2 linked regions of the Chloroflexus aurantiacus J-10-fl genome follow. The protein of the gene in region 2 interacts with the protein of the main gene of each other region in a pairwise test. Links are inferred from orthologs where the notes say so. Each region holds a gene or a part of one and is shown on either strand. Other genes may lie near its edges.

Region 1 (4,906 bases), 2.4 Mb from region 2 along the record:
CGTGCGATGATGTTGTGATGATAGGGTAACACCGGCAATCAGGTGTAGCGGGCAGCAATAATGCCCACTACACCACACCGGGAGAGTGAGCCGGCAACTTACCAGCGCAACAATCCGGCCAGACCGCCGAAATCGCGTGACAGGTGATCCTGGGCAGGGCCGGACACAAATTCCAGCCGCGTCGCAAACGCGGCACATGCATCAACCAGGACATCACGCAATGCAACCGGCTGTGCTTCGCCATCGGGAACCAGGGTCGCAATCTGTTCACGACTCCCGGCCAGCAACCCATTAGACGCCATCCAGACCTGAGCATCGAGCTGCCATGGCGCAATCAGCACGCTCAACCTGCCCTCTTGCAACGCATTGAGCGTTGGATCAATCCCCCATACACCGGGCTGGCGCGTTACCTGTTCCAGCAATGCCTGTTCGTGGCTCTGCTCGACCTGCTCTAGCGCCGGCAGCACCTTTGCCAGCACATGGGCTGGTGACGCATCGGGATGCGGTAAATCGGCTACATGCGCAATAACCATCTGCCGAACGGAACGCGGTAACAGATCGGCAAACTGTTTGGTTGCCTCTTCGCGACCGAGCAGAACCAGTCGGCGAATGCGGAAATGATCAAGTGCGCGTTCGGTGAGTTCGGCCAGCCGTTGCAGATAGCGCGCTGCAATGTTCTCCATGCGCCGGGCAAACCGATCACGATTGCCCATCGCCTGTGCCCGTAGATCATCCCGCAGTCGGCGGGGGTCAAACTCGGTGACCTGCTGCCAGAGATCGGCTTCAACGCTCCGGAACACGTCGGTATGCTCAACAATCTCACCCAGAAAGACCTCGAAGAAACGCCAGCCTTCACCGCGCAACCAGACCACCGCGGTACGCTCGTATTGATCGAGCGCGTAAATCAGAGGCGCAATGTACGGTTCGCCCCAACGCGCCTCTACTTTTCCGTTTGTTATGTCGATTAAAGGCAGCGTGATATGGAGTGGCACCTTCGTCACCGCGACGGTTGCGCTCTTGCGCTCGGTCGCAGGCGCGGCAGCGAACAGGGCCAGCGTGCGCGCCTCCGGAGCAATCTCCGCCTCAAGAGCTGCAAGTACCACTTGTTCAACCTCAGCCGGCACTGCCAGGGCTTTCACTGCATTACGTGCGCGCAACACCCAGGCGCGCCGCTCATTTTCGGGCCGGGTTGGATCAACCTCGACGTACAACGACAGGACCGGCGGCTGCAATGCTCCCAGATCAGCCCGTATCTGCTGCACTGCTTCCCGATCAATCATAAGCGCTTCCTTTCCGACTATCATCGCCACCAGCGGGCAATCAGATTGGCGATGACAGTCAATATCAGACTCACCACCAGCATCGTGCCAAGCGGGATGAAAATCGTCAGATTATCACGCTCGATCAGGATGTCACCGGGAAGGCGACCCAACCAGGGCAAACGACCGGCAGCCAGCACGACCAGCCCGATCACAACCAAAATGACACCAGCACCGATCAACCAGCGTCCAAGCTCGGTCATAGCCTCACCTCAATGCGGACGTAGAACCGTCCCTATCACTTCTGCTTCAGTATTATGATGGATCGATGTTAGTCACCGGTCAACGAGGTGCTAATAATGTGTTAGAGAGCTGATTGACAGGGCGAAGATGTGGAATTCATCCCCACTCATGTACCATCCGAATCAGGTATACTGCCATTATAGAGATATTTAGCCTGTCAATCAACGGTTTTGTAATCAATGTCAGGTGATATATAGAAGGAGCAAAACGATGAATCAGAATCGTCAACCATTTCCTACCTCAACCATGCGCGGATGGTCAATGTCAGCAGCGGTCGGGATTGTGCTGCTGATCATGATTGCCATCTTTGTTGTCAGCAACTCAGTAACCACCATTGAAGCCGGTACCCGCGGTGTGTTGAAGACGTTCGGCGAGATTACCGGCGTGCTTGACGAAGGACTGCATTTCCGCACTCCTTTCATCACCTCGGTCACAGTGGTTGAAGTTCGTACTCAACGCTACGAGTCGAACTCAAGTGCTGCCTCGCGTGACCTTCAGACCGTAACTACCCAGGTTGTCATCAACTATCGTCCTGACGCCTCGCAGGTTGATCGACTGGTGCGCGAGATCGGTGTAGATTACGAGCGCCGGGTTGTTGATCCAGCCATTCAGGAGGCGCTCAAGGCTGCAACTGCTCGCTTCACTGCCGAAGAGCTGATCACTCGCCGACCCGAAGTGTCGGACTTGATCCTGAACATCTTGAGTGAACGGCTGACCCCACGCGGTGTGATTGTCGAGAGTGTTTCAATCACCGACTTCAATTTCAGCCCTGAATTTGCCCGTGCCATCGAAGCCAAGCAGGTCGCCGAACAAGATGCCCTGCGCGCCGCACGCGAACTTGAGCGGGCACGGATCGAGGCGCAGCAGCAGGTAGCGCGCGCCGAAGCCGAAGCCAAAGCGCGCCTGGAAATTGCCCGCGCCGAAGCCGAGTCGCTGCGGTTGCTCGGTGAAGTCGTTAGCCCGCAACTGCTCCAATTGCGCTTCATCGAACGTTGGGACGGCATCCTCCCCCGTCTGGTGAGTGGTGACAACGGCTTGCTGACAATGTTGAGCATTCCAACCGATGGTATGCTCGGTGAAACACCAACCGCTCAACCAACACCCCCGAACAGCGAACAACCGACGGGAACAACGGGTGGTGAGTAGGAGCGTGCGTAGCTAAGGGATTAAGAGAAAACGATAATGAAGTGAACAGGGTTTAGCAGTGTTGATCAGGTCAGAATAAGCTGTTAATTGCCCCCTTTCGCTACAGGCGAAAGGGGGCTTTTGTCATAGTGCCTCAATATCTTGCTTCCGCATTCAATCACATTTGCGTTATCCTCAACACCACCTTGCATTATCGCCTCTTGTCTGCTATGATGTGAGGCGTGTTCGACAAGTTCATATCGTCGCGGTGACCCGTTGGCCCGGATGCCAGGGCGTAAAGGTGGAAGCTGGTGCAAGTCCAGCGCTGTGCCGCAACTGTAACCGGTTAGAAAGCCGGAAGCCAGGACGCCTGCCGCGATGTGATGATGTTCGGCCCTTCTCGAGCTAAGGAGGAGAACATGTACCCCGCTTTACTTATACTTATGCGGGCAAGATGTGTTACTCCAGCTCTCGGAAGAGACTGGAGTTATTTTATGAGTAGTGACAACTGCTCACCTGGCTTGCCCGGGATCCCACATTACACACCAACAACATAATCTGACCATCCATCAAAGCCGTCTGTCGCGTGTCGTAGCCAACAGTATTACCTGCTGTCGGCATGTCTTTGTGTTCTCTTAGAGACAATTGTTGTCTTGTTATGGAGGAGAGTCATGCGTCGTTTCCTATTCCGCATCCTGGCACTTGTCCTTATCCATCTGCTCGTTGCATGTGGCAATCAGCAAACCAGTTCCCCCACCTTAACCGCTGTCCCAACGAACTCGACAGCAGCAATGACAGCCCCTACTGCAACCGCTATACCGACCGTTGTACCAACAGTCGCCCCAACAGTAGCAGTGCTTGAACCACCGACCGCAAATCTGACCGATGAGTGTGTAAGCGAGTTTGATCCGGAGATTGACTATTTTCCAGAAAAGGTTACGCTCAGCGATGCAACCGGTTGGACAATCGAGTACTTCAACCACTACAAAGTGATTACGGTTCTCAACCCATGGCGAAACGCCGACACCCAGTTCCAATACATACTGGTGCAATGCGGTACTCCACCACCACCAGCTAGCGACAATGCACTGATCATTGAAATTCCAGTGCAGCGCGTGATTGCAATGTCTACAACGCAACTTCCACACCTCGACGGGCTAGGTGTGCTCGATAAGCTGATAGGTGTCGATAGTTTTCTGTACATCAACAACGAAGCAGTGCGCAAGAAGATCGACGCTGGAGAACTGGTAGAAATTGGCAGTGGCGGTCAGGTCAATGTTGAACAGGCACTCGATCTCGAACCAGATCTGATTATGACATATGGGGTTGGCAATCCCGAGTACGACGCTCACCCCAAACTCCTGGAAGCCGGTCTGAATGTTGTTTTAAACAGTGAATACATGGAAGGCTCACCACTTGGGCGCGCTGAATGGATCAAGTTCACCGCTGCATTTTTCAACCAGGAAGCGAAAGCAAACGAACTGTATACCGCCATTGCCCAACGCTACCGCGACATCGCAGCTAAAGCCCGTGCCGTAGCTGAAAAACCCACCGTCTTTGCGAATGCCCCATTCCGCGGCACGTGGTATATGCCCGGTGGAAAGAGTTATGTTGCGCAACTGCTGGCCGATGCCGGGGCAAACTACCTCTGGGCTGATGACACTTCGAGTGGAAGTCAGCAATTAAGCTTTGAAGAGGTCTTCGAGCGTGCTCAGAATGCATCCTTCTGGCTGAACCCCGGTAGTGCCAAGAGCCTGAGCGAACTGCAACAAATGGATGAACGATTTACACAGTTTGCTGCCTTCCAGAATGGCGCGGTCTTCAACAACAATAAACGATTAAACGAGAATGGTGGCAACGATTATTGGGAGACCGGTGTAACGAATCCACATCTGATCCTGGCAGATTTGATCAAGATTTTCCACCCAGAACTCTTGCCGGATCACGAACTCTTCTTCTATCAGCAACTGACACCGTAGAGGTGAACGATGTCGAAACCCCAAATGAACCCATATGTGCGCCACATCTTTATCTGTACTGGACGCTATTGTGATCCAGAAGGCACGGCTCCACAACTATATGCACAATTGGCGCAACTATTAGGGCCTTTGGGGAATTATCACAATCCGTGCCGGGTAAAGCGGGGCACGACACCCTGTTTGGGAGTCTGCTCCGCTGGCCCCATCGTTGTGATCTACCCGGAAGGCATTTGGTACCAT
Region 2 (5,027 bases):
TGATGCGCTCGACGCTTGGTGCAACGGTAATGGCGCAGGGAACGGTGATCGCCATTCTGTTGCTGGTACCATTTCTCTTCTTCGTGATTTCACTGTTGATCGGCGCGTTTGATGCCGATCCTTCGCCGCTCTACGTCTACACCATGGGGCCATTCATTTGCCTGCATCCGTTTATTGCCCTGGGGATAACGGCTACCATCCTTGAGGAAGGCGGCGATCCATGGCTCTGGACAGTTCCTTCGTCTGTCGGCAATCTCACAGTACCCTCACCCTGGCTGGTCTATATAGCGCTTATGATTATCGTCACGGTGATTTGTTTAAGTCTGGCCCTGCAGCGGATACGTCCGGCTGAAGAATAGGCGGAATACGGGTGACAGTGACGTGGGATAAGTATATGATAACCCAAGTTGCTACCTTTATCACCACAGAGACACAGAGGACACAGAGGATGGGTAGAATTTGGGTTGCTACCGTGAAACGTGACGTAGTATGTCCATAGGAACTGGCTGCTCCTCACACCGTTCATGCGAACATACCATACGGTGTTGCGTGTAACGTCGTGCTGTTCAACCTGGCACTCAGCCTACGGGAACTACTCACAACATAGGTGGAAACTTGGGTTATGATAGCAAATCTTGATCCTTTGCATCATTGCCAAGACCATCAATCATCATTGCAAAGCCTCTTCATCAGAGTCGCGTACCGGCAGAGGGACGCGCTGCGATCCGCCGACTCAAAATGTATCCTTCCACTACCCCTCGTTCACCGCATGCCTCGTATGTCGATGAGAATGGGCATCTGCATCGTCCGTAGGGGCGGGTTCCAAACCCGCCCCTACGGAACCGCCCATCCGTATCGTGTCAGGTAATTTCAAACCTCAACTGACACTGTGCATCATTCAGGACAGGGCCGTGCTGGCGCACGGACGGGCGTGCTATCTGTGAGCCAATAGTGGTGCGTCGCAGGCAAACTAACCGGTTCACGTGTAGTCGTTCAGGTGCAGCGCCAGCTTGATGGGGGGCAGGCGTGTGATACTTGCTTCCAGCAGTACACCGCGACACGCCCCCACTCTAACCCGCCCCCAGCGAGCTATGCATTCCCCACATGTTACACAGAAGCCAATATGACGCCTCATATCCCATCGTGATAGATCCGGTGCCATACCTCACGCACACCGTATGGTTAGGCGAGCCAAGCAAATCCTGCCCCGCACGGCTGCTGTGATCCGCGTGCCATACCTCACGCACATCGTATGGTTAGGCGATCCACGGCATTCTGCTGCGGTAGGCCAGACTGCAAGCGCTCCCCGTGGCGCGGGCTTCCAGCCCGTGTGCCGGCATCCCCGCCACCATCGTCAGATGCTGGTCGTGGCTGCTGGTACGCAGGCAGGCACCTATTGCAACAAGACGTCTACGCGCAGGTAGCACATTCATGCCTGACCGACTCGATGATCGTCACGAATACATCCAGCATCCCCGTGACCAGGAGGGGGAACGGCGTACCACGCGCCGGATCGAGTGTACGGCTGGCGCGGCAGCATGGCTGCCGCACTCCAAACCCTGCGCCACGCACATGATGTGCGCGTAAGGAAACCCATCCAGCACGTGATAGCACGGCTGGCGCTGTGCGCTGCCACCGGGCAGTCGCCCAAAACAGCACCCATGGCGATCATACCCGCTGATACACCCGTGATTGACACCAGTTGTGGGTAATGCATAGCCCAGCGGGGGCGAGAAACACCGGTAAAGGATGGTGCTCTCTTTTGTGCGCCGGTTTGGGGGTGAGATACTCTGCCGGAAGCGCAACATAGGCTGTATCCGGTAGCGAGCGGGGCAGAAGCTCGCGCTCCACTAAACCAGATTTGATGTCAGATGGCTGCCGATAATACAAAGCATCCCTACCGGCGGGGTTGCCAGTAGGGATGCCCGATTACAACTAGACAGCGAAATTACGCCGGAAGTGGGTTGGTACCGCCAAAGCCGTGCTGTGACGCATCAGGCTGTGTGGAGCGCTCTTCAGCTCGCCCATTAGGCGTGCTGCTCTTGCTCAGATCGAGCGCCAGCGGCTTTACCCGACGGATCATCTCCTCGAGCTGTTCGCCATCAAGTGTCTCGTATTCGAGCAACGCATTCGCCATATCGTCAAGCACAGCCCGGTTCTGAAGCAGGATTTGCTGCGCCGTTTCGTAGGCTTCGGTGACGATTGCATGCACCTCTTCGTCAATCTGGCGCGCCACCTCATCACCGTAGTTGCGCTGCTCGCTGATCTCGCGACCGAGGAAGATCAGCTCTTCCTTCTCGCCGAAGACCATCGGGCCAAGGCGCTGGCTCATACCGTAGCGCGTGACCATTGCCCGGGCAATACGGGTGACTTGCATCAAATCACCAGAAGCGCCGGTTGTCACCTCGTCGTTGCCGAAGACAATCTCTTCAGCTACCCGGCCACCTAACGAGACGGCCAGTCGTGCCTTGAACTGGGAAACGGTGCGCAGGCTCAGACTATCCTCATCAGGCAGGAAGAGGGTATACCCACCAGCCTGTCCACGTGGAATGATCGTCACCTTCTGCACCTTATCGGCCTTCGGCAACGCAGCACCGACAATCGCGTGACCGGCCTCGTGGTAGGCCACCACCAGCTTCTGGCGGTCGGTCATCACGCGCGAACGCCGCTCAGGGCCACCGATAGCGACCCGCTCGACCGCATCCTGGAACTCTGCCATGCTGATCTTGCGCTTCGAGCGACGTGCAGCCAGAATCGCTGCTTCGTTCACAACGTTCATCAGATCGGCGCCTGAGAAACCGGGTGTCTGACGAGCGATTACCTCAAGATTGACATCCTCAGCCAGAGGTTTGCCCTTGACGTGAACTTTCAGAATCTCGATCCGACCCCGCACATCGGGCGCATCAAGCACCACCTGACGGTCAAAGCGGCCTGGTCGCACGAGAGCCGGGTCGAGCACATCGGGCCGGTTCGTCGCGGCGATCACGATCACATTCGTGTTGGTGTCGAAGCCATCCATCTCGACCAGAATCTGGTTGAGCGTCTGCTCACGCTCGTCGTGTGAGCCACCCAAACCGGCACCGCGCTGCCGACCGACGGCATCGATCTCATCGATGAAGACGATACAGGGTGCATTACGCTTGGCCTGATCAAACAGGTCGCGCACACGTGAGGCACCTACGCCAACAAACATCTCTACGAACTCAGAGCCAGAGATGCTGAAGAAGGGAACACCTGCCTCACCAGCGACTGCCCGCGAGAGCAACGTCTTACCGGTACCGGGCGGGCCAACCATCAGCACACCACGCGGAATGCGTGCCCCGAGCGCGGCAAACTTGTCAGGAAACTTGAGGAACTCAACAATTTCGGCCAGGTCCTGCTTTGCCTCTTCCTGACCGGCCACATCGGCGAAGGTAATTGTGGGCTTATCGCCGGCAAACATCCGTGCCCGGCTCTTGCCAAACGACATCGCCTGATTGTTGCTCCCCTGCGCCTGACGCATGAAGAAGACGAAAAAGCCGATGAGCAACAGGGTTGGCAGCAGAATGGTAAAGATACTGAGTAAACCGCCCCAGGCCGGTGCCGGTTGCACGGTTACGTTGATCGTCCGCCGACCGTTCTCGTCGTACAGCGGTACGTTGTAGTCGGCCAGCAACTGCATCACGCTATCCGAAGTTTCGACCCGTGAGCGATATTTCTTACCATCCTTGTAGGTGACAATAATCTGTTCGTCGCCAGCCTGCGCCTGAATTTCACTTACCAGGCCAACCTGAGCATCGGCGATGACATCGGCAATGCCTTTCTCCTCAGTCTGGCTGGCACCCTGACCGAAATATTGGAAGAACAGCGCTAGCGCTGCAACCAGAATGATGAGATAGACAAAACTATTCTTCAACCAACGATTATCATTCATACTTCATCTTTCTAGAGGGGTTGCCTCGCCATTTCCTGGTAGACCAGACAATACTGAGGAATGAACCCCACTTATGAGGAATATGCGAGCGAGACGGCAATCAGCCATCCTGTACGCCGCTTGTTGGAATTATAGCATCAGCCGATCACCGACGGCAAGGGAACAGATTACACTCAGAATGTGATCTGGATCACAACTACGCTGACTGGTAGACCTCAGGGCGCAACACGCCAATGAAGGGGAGATTGCGATAGCGCTCTGCATAATCCAGGCCGTACCCAACCACAAAGGCATTCGGGATGTCAAAACCAATGTAGTCAACCGGCACATCTGCTGTACGTCGTTCAGGTTTGTTGAGCAACGTGCAGATGCGCAGACTGGCCGGATTGCGCCGCAGCAATTGCGACCGCAGGTACGCCAGGGTCAGGCCGCTATCAATAATGTCTTCGACAATCAATACGTGGCGCTGCGAAATGTCGGTGTCGAGGTCTTTGATCAAACGCACCACACCCGACGACTCGGTACTGGCGCCATAACTGGCAACCGCGATGAAATCAATCGCAAGTGGCAGATCAATTGCCCGCGCCAGATCAACCATAAACATGGCGCAGCCCTTCAGAACGCCGACCAGCAGCAGATCACCGAGGTCGCGATAATCGGCACTGATCTCAGCAGCCAGCTCCGCAACCCGCTGTTTGATCTGATCTTCCCCAATCAAGATGTAATCAATGTCCTGACGCATGCTTACTCCTGTCTTGTTGTGGCAGAGTGAACGATCCCAATCCACATTGTAGCCTGATTCGGCTCAGATGCAGCGACGCCGGCAGCAACTCGCAAGCCAACGACCCAGAGAATCTGATCATCGACAGTGGTGAGAATCGGCCAGGCAGCCCGCAGCATACGTGGCACGCGCAAATCAACGAACACATCTTGTAAGCGTCGCCGCCCCGGCGCACCGGCAGGCCGCATCCGATCACCGGGGCGCCGTGGTCGTAACTGCAAAGGAGCAGACGGACGCTGAGCCAGTCCTAACCACCAGCGGTCAGGATGCGCCGGGGGATGATCCTGCACGATACACTGCCAGTCATTCGCCAGTGGCACGATCCCCCGATCC

The links. Proteins that work in one complex are often made in the same cells at the same time.
Region 1: the proteins of ftsH (region 2) and CAUR_RS01595 interact in binary tests that used the Escherichia coli proteins (3 or more experiments, as listed by UniProt). The link is inferred for Chloroflexus aurantiacus J-10-fl from one-to-one orthologs.

Annotation. Positions count from the first base shown.
Region 1 is NC_010175.1:398,355-403,260, forward strand. What follows is about bases 972-3,740. They hold CAUR_RS01595 (prohibitin family protein), read left to right. Parts: upstream 972-1,772; coding sequence 1,773-2,708; downstream 2,709-3,740. Other genes in these bases: CAUR_RS01585 (VLRF1 family aeRF1-type release factor), read right to left, coding at 972-1,280; CAUR_RS01590 (DUF2905 domain-containing protein), read right to left, coding at 1,301-1,522; CAUR_RS01600 (ABC transporter substrate-binding protein), read left to right, coding at 3,359-3,740. Outside these bases: more of CAUR_RS01585, read right to left, coding at 99-971; more of CAUR_RS01600, read left to right, coding at 3,741-4,666.
Region 2 is NC_010175.1:2,790,717-2,795,743, reverse strand. The notes cover bases 1,432-4,321. They hold ftsH (ATP-dependent zinc metalloprotease FtsH), read right to left. Parts: upstream 3,914-4,321; coding sequence 1,949-3,913; downstream 1,432-1,948. Other genes in these bases: hpt (hypoxanthine phosphoribosyltransferase), read right to left, coding at 4,110-4,321. Outside these bases: CAUR_RS10675 (ABC transporter permease), read left to right, coding at 1-359; more of hpt, read right to left, coding at 4,322-4,655; tRNA lysidine(34) synthetase TilS, read right to left, coding at 4,658-5,027. UniProt on the Escherichia coli protein: Acts as a processive, ATP-dependent zinc metallopeptidase for both cytoplasmic and membrane proteins. Plays a role in the quality control of integral membrane proteins.